DNA from 3 places in the Ewingella allii genome. Region 1 is predicted to be linked to each of the others. Evidence: predicted binding sites of a transcription regulator. Region 1 holds the regulator's gene; each other region holds the start of a gene.

Region 1 (4,844 bases):
CAATAAACAGCCGCGCCTGCTCCAGCACGGCCTGACTGCCGCCGACCACCTGAAAGGCCAGATCCATCAGCGGCGTGCGCAGCAACATGATTAAAATGCCCGCCAGCAGCGCTAACAGGAAAGGTTGAACAAAAGCACGGGCCAGCAGCAGGTTATCTTTGGCACCCAACGCCTGAGCAGTCAGGCCGGTGGTGCTCATGCGCAAGAACAGCAGCATCATGAAGAGGAAGGTCGTCACCATCGCGCCGACCGCTACGCCGCCGAGATAATCCGCGCTGTCGAGATGGCCGATAACAGCGGTATCCACCAAACCTAATAGTGGGACGGTAATGTTGGAGAAAATCATTGGCAAAGCCAGTTTCCATAAGGCTTTGTCCTCGCGGCTGAGGAAGGTGCGGCTTAATACTTGTCGAAAGGGATGCTGAGGCATAGAGGTCCCATGCTGAGGATATTGAACAAGAGGTCAACCTGGCGTAATTCGGCGTGTCGGCATCAACGCTTTTTATAAAAACAGCGATCTGCTTAAACAACAACGCCCCAATCAAGGGGCGCAGTGTCACGGCGTGAGATCACCGTAAGGCGACAGCTAGCTTTGTGGCAAATGTCTATAGCAAAAGCCCGGCAGTACGTTCAGGAAGGGCGAGTACCGAGCCTTGCCAGCAGAAAGGATTAGATCCAGTCGCCGTTACGGATAACGCCAACAGCCAAGCCTTCAATGCTGAAACTCTGCTCGCGCAGGTCAACCACGATCGGCTCGAAGTCGCTGTTCTCTGGCAGCAGTTGCACGACGCTACCCTGCTTTTTCAAGCGTTTAACCGTCACTTCATCATCAATGCGCGCAACGACAACTTGCCCATTACGTACATCCTGCGTTTTGTGAACCGCCAACAGATCGCCGTCGAGAATACCGATATCCCGCATAGACATCCCGCTAACGCGCAGCAAGAAGTCGGCGCTAGGCTTGAACATGGCAGGATCGACCTGATAGTGGCCTTCGATATGTTGCTGAGCTAAAAGAGGCTCACCGGCGGCGACGCGGCCAATCAGTGGTAAACCTTCCTCTTCTTCCATTAGCAAGCGAATGCCGCGCGACGCGCCAGAGACGATTTCAATCACGCCTTTGCGCTGCAGGGCTTTGAGGTGTTCTTCCGCGGCATTTGGCGAGCGGAACCCCAGACGAGTGGCAATTTCTGCACGAGTCGGCGGCATACCCGTGGTGGATATATGTTCGCGAATGAGGTCGTAAACCTCTTGTTGTCTGGCTGTTAAAGCTTTCATTCCGCCCCCTGATTGTTTATACAGTATTGCTGTGAGTATATACAGGTAACTAGGGAATGAAAACCTAAGAGTGCATAAAAACCAGTGCTAAAGTGAAATCTGGAATCTGTATTCCGCTTTAGAACCAGCGCGGCCAAAAGACGCTGACCCAGGTGAAAATCGCCAGTATGATGCTCAAAAGTACCGCGGCCGATCCAAAATCTTTGGCGCGCCCGGACAGGACATGGAATTCAGGGCCGATGCGGTCAATCGCGCTTTCGACGGCGCTATTTAATAATTCGACAATCACCACCAGTACCAAGACGCCCACTAATAAAATACGCTCGACGCTAGTCACATCGAGGAAAAATGACAGTATGATGAAGGGCAGAACGGCTATCACTTCCTGACGGAAGGCCGCCTCGTTTTTCCAGGCAGCACTCAATCCCTTGAGGGAATAGCCGGCGGCCTTAACGATACGAATTAGGCCCGTTGATTCATTTTTCATGTGTTATGCGTCTTAACAGAGTTTTGGCGGACAGAGTATTGGCAGCATTTTATACTCAAAACCATTCAGGGTGACAAATATCGCCGTTAACGCAACAAACAGAACTCGATTCTGGTTTCTGGTATCCTTGCGGCGATTTGCTAACAAGAGGCTTCACATTTTTTATGTCAGGTTGGCGTAGACTTTATTATACCTTATTGAATTTACCACTAAAATTGCTGGTAAAGAGCAAGGTTATCCCTACAGATCCGGTTACCGAGTTGCGCTTAGATCCGACGCGCCCGATCTTGTATGTTTTACCTTACCATTCGAAAGCGGATTTACTGACGTTACGCACCCAGTGCCTGGCGCAGAATCTGCCTGATCCCCTTATTCCTTTGGAAATCGACGGCGTTCAACTGCCGAGCCACGTTTTTATCGCTGAAGGCCCTCGCGTTTTCACTTATTACACGCCGAAAATTGAGTCGATAAAACTGTTCCACGACTATCTCGATTTGCATCGCAATAATCCCGATCTCGACATCCAAATGTTGCCAGTATCGGTGATGTTTGGCCGTGCGCCGGGGCGTGAAGGACAGCAGACTCCGCACCTGCGCGTGTTGAACGGCATACAGAAGTTCTTCGCCGTGCTGTGGCTGGGCCGCGATAGCTTTGTGCGTTTCTCCAATACCGTTTCTCTGCGCTACATGGCCACTGAACACGGCACGGACAAAACCATCGCACAGAAGCTGGCTCGCGTGGCGCGTATGCACTTCTCACGTCAGCGTCTGGCCGCCGTCGGCCCGCGTCTGCCCGTGCGTCAGGAGTTGTTCAACAAGCTATTAGCCTCGAAAGCCATCGAAAAAGCGGTGGAAGACGAAGCGCGTAGCAAGAAGATTTCTCACGAGAAAGCCCAGCAGAACGCCATTGAGCTGATGGAAGAGATTGCGGCGAACTTCTCATATGAAGCCGTGCGCCTGTCTGACCGCGTGCTGAGCTGGACGTGGAACCGCCTCTATAAAGGCATCAACGTGCATAACGCCGAGCGCGTTCGCCAGTTGGCACTCGATGGTCAGGAGATTGTGTATGTTCCCTGCCACCGCAGCCACATGGACTACCTGCTGCTCTCTTACGTGCTTTACCATCAAGGTCTGGTGCCGCCGCACATCGCTGCCGGGATCAACCTGAATTTCTGGCCCGCTGGCCCGATTTTCCGCCGTTTGGGTGCCTTCTTTATTCGCCGTACCTTCAAAGGTAACAAGCTCTACTCCACGGTATTCCGCGAATATCTCGGCGAGCTGTTTACCCGTGGCTATTCGGTTGAATACTTTGTCGAAGGTGGCCGTTCGCGCACCGGGCGCCTGCTTGAGCCTAAGACTGGTACGCTGGCGATGACCATTCAGGCCATGCTGCGCGGCGGATCTCGCCCTATCACGCTGGTACCGATTTACATCGGTTATGAGCACGTGATGGAAGTGGGGACTTACGCCAAAGAGCTGCGCGGCGCGACCAAAGAGAAAGAAAGCTTTATGCAGATGATCAACGGGTTACGTAAACTGCGTAACCTGGGTCAGGGCTACGTTAACTTCGGCGAGCCGCTGCATCTCACCACTTACCTGAACCAGAATGTCCCAACCTGGCGTGATGCTATCGACCCAATCGAAGCGCAGCGCCCAAGCTGGCTGACCCCGACGGTGCAGGATCTGGCTGACAAAATCATGGTACGGATCAACAATTCCGCGGCAGCTAACGCGATGAACTTGTGCTGTACCGCGCTGCTGGCGTCGCGTCAACGTTCACTCACCCGTGAGCAGTTAACCGAGCAACTCGATTGCTACCTGCAATTGCTGCGCAACGTGCCTTATGCTGAAGATTCTACCGTGCCAGATTTGACGGCTGCCCAGCTGCTCGATCACGCCTTGAACATGAACAAGTTCGAAGTCGAGAAAGACAACATTGGCGACATCATTGTACTGCCGCGCGAGCAGGCCGTGCTGATGACTTACTACCGCAACAACATTCACCACATGCTGGTGTTGCCGTCGCTGATTGCCAGCATTGTCATGCATCACCGTTCGGTGAGCAGCCAAGAACTTCTGCGTCAGGTTGAATTGATTTTCCCAATGATGAAAGCCGAACTGTTCATGCACTACAGCAAAGAACAGTTGCCAGCACTGCTGGAAGTGCTCAGCGCCGAACTGGCCCGTCAGGGCTTGATTAAGCTCGATGGCGAAACGCTATCGCTGAACCCGGCGCGCATTCGCCCGCTGCAACTGCTTGCCGCCGGTGTGCGTGAAACGCTGCAACGCTACGCCATCACCCTCTCTCTGTTGACCAATAACCCGAGCATCAGCCGTGGAGCCTTGGAAAAAGAGAGTCGGATTATGGCTCAGCGCCTGTCGGTTCTGCACGGTATCAATGCGCCGGAGTTCTTCGATAAAGCCGTCTTTACCACGCTGGTTGGCACTCTGCGTGCCGAGGGCTTCATCAACGACATCGGCGATGCTATCCCGGAACACACGCGTGAGATTTACACCATTCTGAGTGATTTAATGACACCGGAAATCAAGCTGACTATCGAAAGCGCGGGCATGCCGTCCGAGCTTCCGCAGCCTTCCGAGCCACCGGCGGAGCCGAAGGTCGACGTGCGCGACACCGACCACTAAGCCTCGCTAAGTGCAGTAAATCACAAACAAAACGCCCGGTTCTCTTAACAAGAACCGGGCGTTTTTTATGGCACTTTCCGAAGCGCGAAGGCTTAGAAGCTAAACTGGGATAAGCTCATCAGAATGCCGAGGAACAGCACCAAACCGACATAGTTGTTTTGGCGGAAAGCCAAGAAGCAGGCGTCGCGGTCGCGTTTTGCGGTCAGTTTGTGCTGATGGGCAAACAACGCCGCAGCAAGCAGCAAAGACCAATAGAATGGCGCGCCCAGCTGGGTTAAATGCCCGACTACCGCCAGCAGTGCCAGCATGACGAGCTGCAAAATGCCGTTGATCAGGTTGTCGAAACGGCCAAAAAGTATCGCCGTGGACTTCACGCCAATCTTCAAATCATCGTCTCTATCGACCATCGCGTATTGGGTGTCGTAAGCCACCGT
Region 2 (4,844 bases), on a different contig from region 1:
TCACCCATACCACGTGCAGAGATTTTGTCTTTAGGAATGCCTTTAGATACCAGGTAGTCAACCACGGTTTGAGCGCGTTGCTCAGACAGTTTCTGGTTAGACTGCTCAGAACCTACTGCATCAGTGTAGCCCAGAACAACTACTGAACCGTCTTTCGGATCCAGTGAGCTCAGTTGGGTGTACAGCTGATCCAGAGCCTGCTGGCCTTCTGGTTTCAGGCTAGATTTACCGAAGGTGAACAGAACGTCAGACTTCAGGGTAAATTTCTTGGTTTCTACAACTGGAGCTGGTGCTGGTGCTGGAGCTGGTGCCGGAGCAGCTGCTTCATCTTGACCGAAACGGTAAGAAACACCCACAGACAGCATAGCGTTGTCAGGACGTGCGCCAACGGTAGCAGCATCACCGATGTTGTTAACCCATTGGTAATCCAGACGAGTAGCCCAGTTTTTGGTTACAGCGTATTCGAAACCAACGGCTGCCAGTGGAGAAACACCGGTGTCGTGATCGCTTACGCGAGCGCCAGTATCGCCAAAGTTACCTTTGGAGTCTGCACGCCAAACCATACCACCCAGACGAGTGTAGATGTCCAGATCGTCAGTCAGTGGGTAGCTCAGTTTAGCAGCAAGTTGAACGCCCTGTGCTTTGAAAGCACCGTTGTTCGTGTCGCCTTTGTAAGGCATGCGGCCAAGCCAGTCATATCCCATTTCAAAGCCCAGGTATTGGTTTGCTTGGTAACCCAAGAACGCACCTGCACCCAGTTGGCTTTCGTGGGTAGGGCCGTTGCCGATACCGTTGTAAGCGTTAGCGAAACCAGTGTCATGGTACTGGGACCAGCCCAGCTTACCACCGGTGTACCAGGTGTTATCTTTAGGGGCGGCTTGCGCTACGGTAGCGAAACCTGCCAGTGCCACTGCTAATGCGATAGCTGTCTTTTTCATTTTTGCGCCTCGTTATCATCCAAATAGGCAATTGAGCTTTAAGCTTTTAAGCCCTTGGTTATAAAATCCTTACGCCAAAGTTATTGCTTCCGTTAAGAACTTTGCCACTTTACGTTGGCATTATAAAGCAACCTTGGCGTTGTAAAGTCTACAACGTGGCGAGAAACTTACAAGCTTGATGTGTTAACAGCGTGGAAAAAAAAGGAAAAATGTACACATTTCTTAACATCAAAGGCCATTTGTTGACGAAACTTTGGAGTTAGTTGCACCGTGAAGGCGCAAATTTACCGATAAAAACCCACTTTTCAGCACAAATCACTAAAAAAGGGGGTAATTTCATCAGAACATTCCTAATTTGAACTAATGGTACACAGAGGACTGAATTTTTACTGTTGATTGCTGTCCATGAGCTGAGATTTGAGCATTTGTCGGTCTCATGATGAATCCGTAAGACCCTCCCTGAAGTGCTGCCAAGCGCAATCTTTCACGTTCTGCATCGTTTAAATCAGGCAGCCACCCCAAAACAACGCTGTAGTTCCCTGTCAAAAGTGCTTTTTCCATCGCATCTATCGGCGACATGGAATTCATTTGGCTAACCTGAACGATTTTGCTCACCGGCAATCCAGACTGAGACAACCAATTACGGCTCAGTTTCTGTTGCGGGGTTAACCACAGCAACCAACGTGACTGCAAACCTAAATGTTGCAGCACAGGTAATAATAGTTCCGACAATGCCGGCTGGCTTTCACAGTATACGAACTCTGTGAGCAGGCCACTATTTCTCGATATCGGTGTCGATTGTTTGACGTGCGGTGGAGTTACAGAAACCGCTTGATGCCGTAAATGATGATTTGTCAGAGCTTGAGTTCGCATGATGTATCCTGCCAGTGAGTAACTGTATGGATGTACAGTACTCGTTGGCTGGACAAAGATCAACCCAATTTTTTCCAAGAAATCTCGCAAAAATGGAAGGCAACGGAATGTAATCGCATTTTATGTTTGGTGCTGTGAGGGACTTTGCGTATTTTGCAAATAGCTTTACGAGTAACAACAAAGGGTACGTCTGGATTTATTCATGAAAGGATATCGCAATGATTAATCGTACAAAAATAAGAGTTTCTGAATCTCAAAAGTTATTTACCTGCCTGGGAAATATCCGTTCTCGCTCACAGTTTGGAGGCTATAGCCTGTCGGCTAACGGCGTGATGTTTGCCTTAGTTTCTGACGGGGATCTCTATCTGCGAGCAACGCCAGAAAATGAAATACATTTTCGCCGTATGGGGATGGAATCGCTGATTTATCGCAAACGGGGTATCGCGATAACCCTTCGCTATTTCAAAGTTCACCAGCAGCTTTGGCAAGACACTGCCCAGTTGATCACCCTTGCAAAGTGCTCTTTGCAAGGCATGTTAGACGATATGAAAACCAAAAAAGAGGGGGAGGCCAGACTGAAGGACCTGCCGAATATTTCGCTCAATCTGGAGCGTCTACTGTGGCAAGTCGGTATCTCTACCTCTTCACAACTGCGTGCGCAGGGGGCTTGTGTTACTTATCTTAAATTGAAATCAGTAAAGAAAAATCTGGGACTAAATGTATTGATTGCACTTGAAGCAGCGATACAGGGGTTCCATGAGGCTGCTTTACCTATGGCTTCCCGCGAAGTGTTAATGCAGTGGTTTAAATCTCATCAGCCGATGATCGATAAGACCGCTCGTTAAAAATAGCGCCAGCAAAGTGAGCGACTTTGCTGGCTTATCATTTCAACCCTAGAGGCTTTGGGCCGGTACGATTTTGCTATTTAAATTGGTGAATTCCGGCATATGTGCCAGCAACAGACCAATCTGTTGTAAGACCAGCTGTTCTTTGCTGTCGGATTCCGTGGTTCTTTGTTCAATACGGGCCATCAGTTGCTCAATGGCACGATGAACTTTCTCGGCATCTGCAGGTTCATGATGCAGCGCGTCATCAATGCAGCAGGCCGCGTCGTCGAGCAGTTTCAGGGTTTCTGCATCATGCAGCTTTTCCCGGTGTGCCCCCAGCGCCGAGATGTAACTCAGCATCGTGTGGTTTAAACACAGTAGGCGGAAAGCGGCTTCAAGGGTTTGCTGATCGTTATTCTTCTCCGACGTCATATTGGAAACGACAGAGGCAAGTTCCGCGTCACAGTTATGTGCGTCGCGACGAGCTAGCCGATAATCAAGACTATTATCTTTGCCCTGATGGTATTGAACCAGAATGGCATCCAGATAGCGGCAGTTGGCAGTAAATGTCTTATCCACCACCACGGGCAATTGCCTGAATCGCCAATCTGGCCAGATAAAACTCACTGCCGCCCAGGCGATAGCACATCCAATTAGCGTATCGATGACGCGCGGAATGGCAATTTCGAAGCCTTCACCCAACAGGTTAAAGCACAGCAAAACCAGCAGCGTAATGAACATCGTGGCATGGGCATACTGCACATTGCGGAAGGCAAAGAACAGCAAACCGCTGATAACAATGAGCACCATCTGGCCTTCAATAGAGGGCACGAAATAGAGAATTGGGATGCCTATGGCGATACCGGCCAGCGTGCCGATGATCCTCAATGCCAGACGACGACGGGTCGCGCTGTAGTTGGGCTGGCAGACAAAAAGGCTGGTCAGCAAAATCCAATACCCGTGATCTAAGCCGCTGATTTGGATAAAGGCATAGCCCATCGCTAAAACAATCGACATGCGAATGGCATGGCGGAAGAGGGCGGATTTCGGCGTGAGGTGGCGAGATATTCGCAGCCAAATGTCGTCGATTCCCGTCAGCTTGTCTTCGGCAAAGGTCTTGGTATTTTCCTGATTCTCCGGCAGCGCCTGCTCGGATTCGATGCTGGCAAGTTGTGCATCGATAGCCCGTAAGTTGATTAAGAGGTGGCGCAGCGCTTGCAGCATTTCTCGGTGCTGGGTCTGGGTATCGAGCCTTTTTAGGGCTTCATCAAGACGCAGGAAAGCCCGCTCAAACTGAGTGTTATGCTGGTATTTCTGGTGATAAAGAATGCACTGCGAAAGTTGAGCACAGGCTCGCGCCTGCATGCTCATTAAACGTTGGAAGCGGAAGAGAATATCGCTGTGGTGGAACTGCTCGCTGAGCTTTTTGTATTGCACATGGGAAGAGCTGGCGCGCTCGTGAATATCCTGCACCACAAAGTAGTAATGCAACGTTCGGCGCGTCCCTTTCTGCCCGCGATCGCCTTTCAGCCGGGTCTGGAGAGTGGTTTTAGTTTGGTTCAGGGTGGCCACTAACTGGCTATTAGCCATCGCCAGCGCCACCAACTCATTTTTATTGTCGCCTTCCTGATCTGGGTCGAACAACGTCGCTTTAGCTTCCAGATAGTGCGCTAAATGAGAATAGCTGCGAGAAATCAAGTCCTGTAGAGGGCGTATCGGGTAGAGAATGTGCCCCGCCAGCGTGAGCAGGTTGTACCACACTGCGCCGCATATCAGCAGCACAGGTTGCTGGTACCAGATGTGATACATGCTGGTGCCGAGCATGGTGTAGATGGCAATAAGCAGTGCGCCGAAGGCGATAGTGGCGTATCTCTGACCGAGCGCGCCGAGCAGGATAAACCCGCAGGTGGAGATCATCAGCCCCAAGGCAAACACCCATGGATAAGGAAAAAGCAGTTCAATAGAGGCTGATGCGATAAAGAAACAGACTAAGGTGATCAGCAGGTTACGCAGCCGCCCCGAGAGGCGGTCATCTAAGTCAGCCAGCGCAGCTGCCACCACGCCTAAAGTCAGAGGGATAGTCAGCGTGGGCAGCCCCAGCCACCAAGGCACGGCGGCCGCCCCGGTGAGCGCAATAAAAATGCGGATGTTGTAAAGGACGTTGCTGTTATAGGCATAACGTCTTAAACCCGGGGCGAAAGAGAAC
Region 3 (4,844 bases), on a different contig from region 1:
GCTGGATATTTTTGGCGATTTGGGATTAGACCTGTCGCAGCGCCATTTGCTGCCTGACACGCTGGGTTTGCGCATCGATCAGGTAGTGCGGATGTGGTATCAGGCCATGCCTTGGCAGGGGCCGACGCAGGAGGAAGTGACGCAGCGCGTGATTGCTCGCGCCATCGAACTGGTGGAACAGACCCGCCCGCTGCTGCCCGGCGTCACCCACGCCTTAGAGCTGTGCCGCGATCAGGGGCTGAAAATTGGTTTAGCTTCGGCTTCTCCGCTGCACATGCTGGATAAAGTGCTAGAGATGTTTAACCTTACCGGCTACTTCCAAATCCGCGCCTCCGCCGAGCACCTGCCTTACAGCAAGCCGCACCCTGAAGTCTATATTCAGGCAGCCGGCCAGTTGCAGGTTGACCCGCTGAACTGCGTCACGCTGGAAGACTCCTTTAATGGCATGATTGCCACTAAGGCCGCCCGCATGCGATCTATCGTGGTGCCAGACCATGAGTTCAGTGAAGACCCGCGCTGGGCGCTGGCTGACATTAAACTCTCCTCCCTTGAGCAGCTGCGCGCCGAGCATATTCGCTAAATATTATAGTTTTACAGAAAGTCCGCGCGCTTGGGTGAAAAGGTGTCAATCAGCACACTGCCTTGCTCAAGCGCCACCACGCCGTGCATCTCGTGCTTCACCGCCCGGTACGCATCCCCGACGCCCAGGATCTTCTTCTCGCCTTCTATCTCCACTTCAAAGCTGCCCGCCGCCACATAAGCAATCTGGTCATGAATATCATGCTTGTGCGCCACGCCAATTGCCCCTTTGTCGAAGTGCACCGCGACCATCATCAGGTCATCGCTCCAGGTCATGATTTTGCGTTTCACGCCGTGCCCAAGCTCTTCCCATGGGGTTTCTTCATCTATAAAGAACGTTTTCATCGCAGCGCCTTTTGGTAGGAATTAAAGAGGGAAAGCGAGCCTTAACGGCTCAAACCTGAAAATCATTCTACTCGCCCTTCTCTAAGGCTCGAGGATCAGTTTCGATAATCTTGACCTCCCTCATAAAATAAATAAAACATCATTTCATTTTTATTGAATTCATATGCCAATGACTTTATGCTGCACAGACCAAGGACGAGCCGGCGATTTGATCTTTGTGGTGATGTCACTGCCACGCGTCACCTCAGTCAGCGCCGACAACTCCTTCCTTCATTGCACTTACCACGCACGAGAGGCACCGACATGCAAGTCCGTCAAAGCATCCATAGCGACCACGCCAAACAGCTCGACACCGCGGGATTACGTCGCGAATTTCTGATTGAGAAAATCTTCGAAAAAAACAACTACACCATGACGTACAGCCATATCGACCGCATTATTGTCGGCGGCGTGATGCCGATTGATGCCAAGGTGTCGGTGGGTGACGAAGTGGGCAAGCAGCTTGGTGTGAGCTATTTCCTTGAGCGCCGAGAGCTTGGGGTGATTAACATTGGCGGTCCGGGCCTGATTGTGGTCGATGGCACCACCTATGAGATTGGTAACGAAGAAGCCCTGTATGTCGGCAAAGGGGCGCGAAACGTTGAGTTCAGCAGCCTCGACCCGGCCAAGCCTGCCAAGTTCTATTACAACAGCGCCCCGGCCCACACCACCTTTCCGAACAAGAAAATCACGCTGGCCGAGGCTTCTCCGCAGACCATCGGCGACCCGGCCACCAGCAACCGTCGCACCATCAATAAGTTTATCGTTCCTGACGTGCTGGAAACCTGCCAGCTGACCATGGGCCTGACCAAGCTTGAGCAAGGCAGCCTGTGGAACACCATGCCCTGCCACACCCACGAGCGCCGGATGGAAGTCTATTTCTACTTTGATATGGACGAAGAAACCGCCGTATTCCACATGATGGGCCAGCCGCAGGAGACGCGTCATCTGCTGGTGCACAATGAACAGGCCGTGATCTCCCCAAGTTGGTCGATTCACGCCGGCGTGGGCACCAAGCGCTATACCTTTATCTGGGGCATGGTGGGTGAGAATCAGGTATTTGATGACATGGACCACGTGAAGGTCAGCGAACTGCGCTAATCGGCCAGCAGAGATATCTTTCGGCCGAGCGCCGTTGTTAAAAGAGAAAAGACTATGATCCTTAATGCATTTGATTTGGCAGGAAAAGTCGCGCTAGTGACCGGCTGTAATACCGGGCTTGGACAGGGTATGGCGATAGGTTTGGCGCAGGCGGGCTGTGATATTGTCGGCGTCAATCTGAGTTCACCCGATGAAACCGCCGAAAAAGTGACGGCGCTGGGCCGCCGTTTTCTGGATCTTCGCGCCGATCTGGGCAGCATCGAAGGTATCCCGGAGCTGATTGAAAAAGCCGTCGGCGAGTTCGGGCATCTGGATATTCTGGTCAACAACGCCGGGATTATTCGCCGCGAAGACGCCATCGAGTTCAGCGAGAAGAACTGGGATGACGTGATGAACGTCAACAGTAAGACGCTGTTCTTTATGTCGCAGGCCGTGGCGCGCCAGTTCATCAAACAGGGACACGGCGGCAAAATCATTAATATCGCCTCCATGCTCTCTTATCAGGGCGGTATTCGCGTGCCGTCCTACACGGCGTCAAAAAGCGCGGTCATGGGGATCACTCGCCTGATGGCTAATGAGTGGGCCAAGCACGGCATCAACGTGAATGCCATTGCGCCGGGCTATATGGCGACCAACAACACCGAGCAGCTGCGCGCCGACGAAGGTCGCAGTAAAGAGATTCTGGAGCGGATTCCGGCGGGCCGCTGGGGTGTGCCCGAGGACGTGATGGGGCCGGTGGTCTTCCTGGCGTCAAAAGCCTCTGACTACGTGAATGGTTACACCGTGGCGGTTGATGGCGGCTGGCTGGCGCGTTAATCTCTGAGATTCGCACTAAAAAGACGCCTAAAATGGCGTCTTTTTTATTATATATCAAATAGTTGACAATTCGTTACAGGGTAACTCTTCCCTGATTGTGACAGTTTCACTTATACTGGATAAAATAACAGTTATTAAGTTCGGAAGCGTCATGACGGCGGAAGGCCATCTCATATTTTCAATCGCCTGTGCGGTATTCGCCAAAAAAGCGCAGCTCTCTCCAGAGCTGGCGCACGGGGACTGGTGGCATATTATCCCAGCCTCGCTGCTGACGTCACTGCTGCCCGACATTGATCACCCAAAATCGCTAATAGGCCAGCGGCTTAAGTGGGTTTCCGCGCCCATTGCCCGAGTCTTTGGGCATCGGGGGTTCACCCATAGCCTGTTGGCGGTGGTCGGCGGCATTTTCCTGATGCGTACCCATTTCCCTCATGATTGGGTGATCCCTATCGACGCCTTCCACGGCATGATTATAGGCTACCTCAGCCATATACTGGCGGACATGCTGACCCCTGCCGGAGTACCTCTGCTGTGGCCTTGCCGCTGGCGTTTTCGCCTGCCGCTGATCAATAGCCAGAAAGGCAACCAGCTGGAGCGCACATTATGTTTACTCTTGGTGGGCTTCACCCTGTTCTGGCCCGACTGGACGCCCATTATTGGTGCAATCAAGCCGGAGTCATTTAGCAAATTATTGAACCTGATCACCTAAAATCGCGCATAAAACAACCGCAAAAGGCATATTTAAGCCGTTTTTAGCTCATAAAGTTATAAAGCATTCTTTTTGGATATAAATCCCCCTCCAAATGAACTGTTATTCTATGCCCCAACGCTATGGGATGGTGCATTCCCCGCATTGGGGACATCAAAAAGCAAAACATAATTAGAAATTTGGAGATCTGGGTATGAATCTTCCGCTCGTGATTAACGTGGTGGTCTTCGTCGCCCTCCTTCTACTTTTGGCGCAAACCCGCCACAAGCAGTGGAGTCTGGCAAAAAAAGTACTGGTCGGTTTGGTGATTGGCGTAGTGTTTGGTCTGGCATTACAGCTGATTTACGGCTCTGACAACCCAGTACTGAAAACCTCTATTACCTGGTTCAATATCGTCGGGAATGGTTATGTGCAGCTGCTGCAAATGATCGTTATGCCGCTGGTATTTGTGTCCATTCTGAGTGCGGTTGCCAAGCTGCATAACGCCTCTTCACTGGGTAAAATCAGCTTCCTGACTATCGGCACGCTGTTGTTCACCACGCTTATCGCAGCCTTGGTAGGTGTGTTTGTCACCGGCCTGTTCGGCCTGACCGCGAACGGTCTGGTGCAGGGTGCTCAAGAAACGGCTCGTCTGTCTGCGCTGCAAAGCAACTATGTGGGTAAAGTCGCTGACTTGACCATGCCGCAGCTGATCCTGTCCTTCATTCCGAAAAACCCGTTTGCCGATTTAACTGGCGCAAGCCCGACGTCGATCATCAGCGTGGTTATCTTCGCTGCCTTTGTTGGCGTTGCTGCCCTGCAACTGGTTAAAGATGACCAAGAGAAAGGCCCGCGCGTGCTGGCGTTCATCGACACTCTGCAAGCCTGGGTGATGAAACTGGTTCGTCTGGTAATGAAGCTGACTCCATACGGCGTGCTGGCCCTGATGACCAAAGTGGTTGCCGGCTCTAACGTGCAGGATATCGTGAAGCTGGGTAGCTTCGTGGTGGCCTCCTATTTGGGTCTGGCCATTATGTTTGTGGTTCACGCGGTGCTGCTCTCTTTCACCGGCATTAACCCAGCGAAATTCTTCCGCAAAGTATGGCCGGTGCTGACGTTTGCCTTCACCAGCCGTTCTAGCGCTGCTTCTATTCCGCTGAGCGTTGAAGCGCAAACGCGTCGTCTGGGTATTCCTGAATCAATCGCCAGCTTCGCGGCGTCCTTTGGTGCCACCATTGGTCAAAACGGCTGTGCGGGTCTCTATCCGACCATGCTC

Evidence for each region. The regulator LexA, encoded in region 1, represses DNA repair genes until DNA is damaged. The targets are predictions, from matches to a motif close to TNCTGTATGTACATACAGNA.
Region 2: the regulator LexA is predicted to act here: its motif matches at 1,832-1,851, upstream of sulA (SOS-induced cell division inhibitor SulA).
Region 3: the regulator LexA is predicted to act here: its motif matches at 2,994-3,013, upstream of SBO83_RS02985 (metal-dependent hydrolase).

Annotation. Positions count from the first base shown of each region.
Region 1 covers NZ_JAWUDN010000003.1:26,370-31,213, reverse strand. The annotation lists gene dinF (MATE family efflux transporter DinF) at 1-430, opposite strand, end outside; gene lexA (transcriptional repressor LexA) at 670-1,278, opposite strand; gene SBO83_RS08905 (diacylglycerol kinase) at 1,397-1,765, opposite strand; gene plsB (glycerol-3-phosphate 1-O-acyltransferase PlsB) at 1,930-4,410, shown strand; gene ubiA (4-hydroxybenzoate octaprenyltransferase) at 4,503-4,844, opposite strand, start outside.
Region 2 covers NZ_JAWUDN010000006.1:206,321-211,164, forward strand. The annotation lists gene ompA (porin OmpA) at 1-938, opposite strand, end outside; gene sulA (SOS-induced cell division inhibitor SulA) at 1,299-1,811, opposite strand; gene SBO83_RS14850 (TfoX/Sxy family DNA transformation protein) at 2,030-2,656, shown strand; gene yccS (YccS family putative transporter) at 2,705-4,844, opposite strand, start outside.
Region 3 covers NZ_JAWUDN010000001.1:610,488-615,331, reverse strand. The annotation lists gene hxpB (hexitol phosphatase HxpB) at 1-580, shown strand, start outside; gene SBO83_RS03000 (cupin domain-containing protein) at 592-924, opposite strand; gene kduI (5-dehydro-4-deoxy-D-glucuronate isomerase) at 1,228-2,064, shown strand; gene kduD (2-dehydro-3-deoxy-D-gluconate 5-dehydrogenase KduD) at 2,119-2,880, shown strand; gene SBO83_RS02985 (metal-dependent hydrolase) at 3,032-3,589, shown strand; gene SBO83_RS02980 (cation:dicarboxylate symporter family transporter) at 3,783-4,844, shown strand, end outside.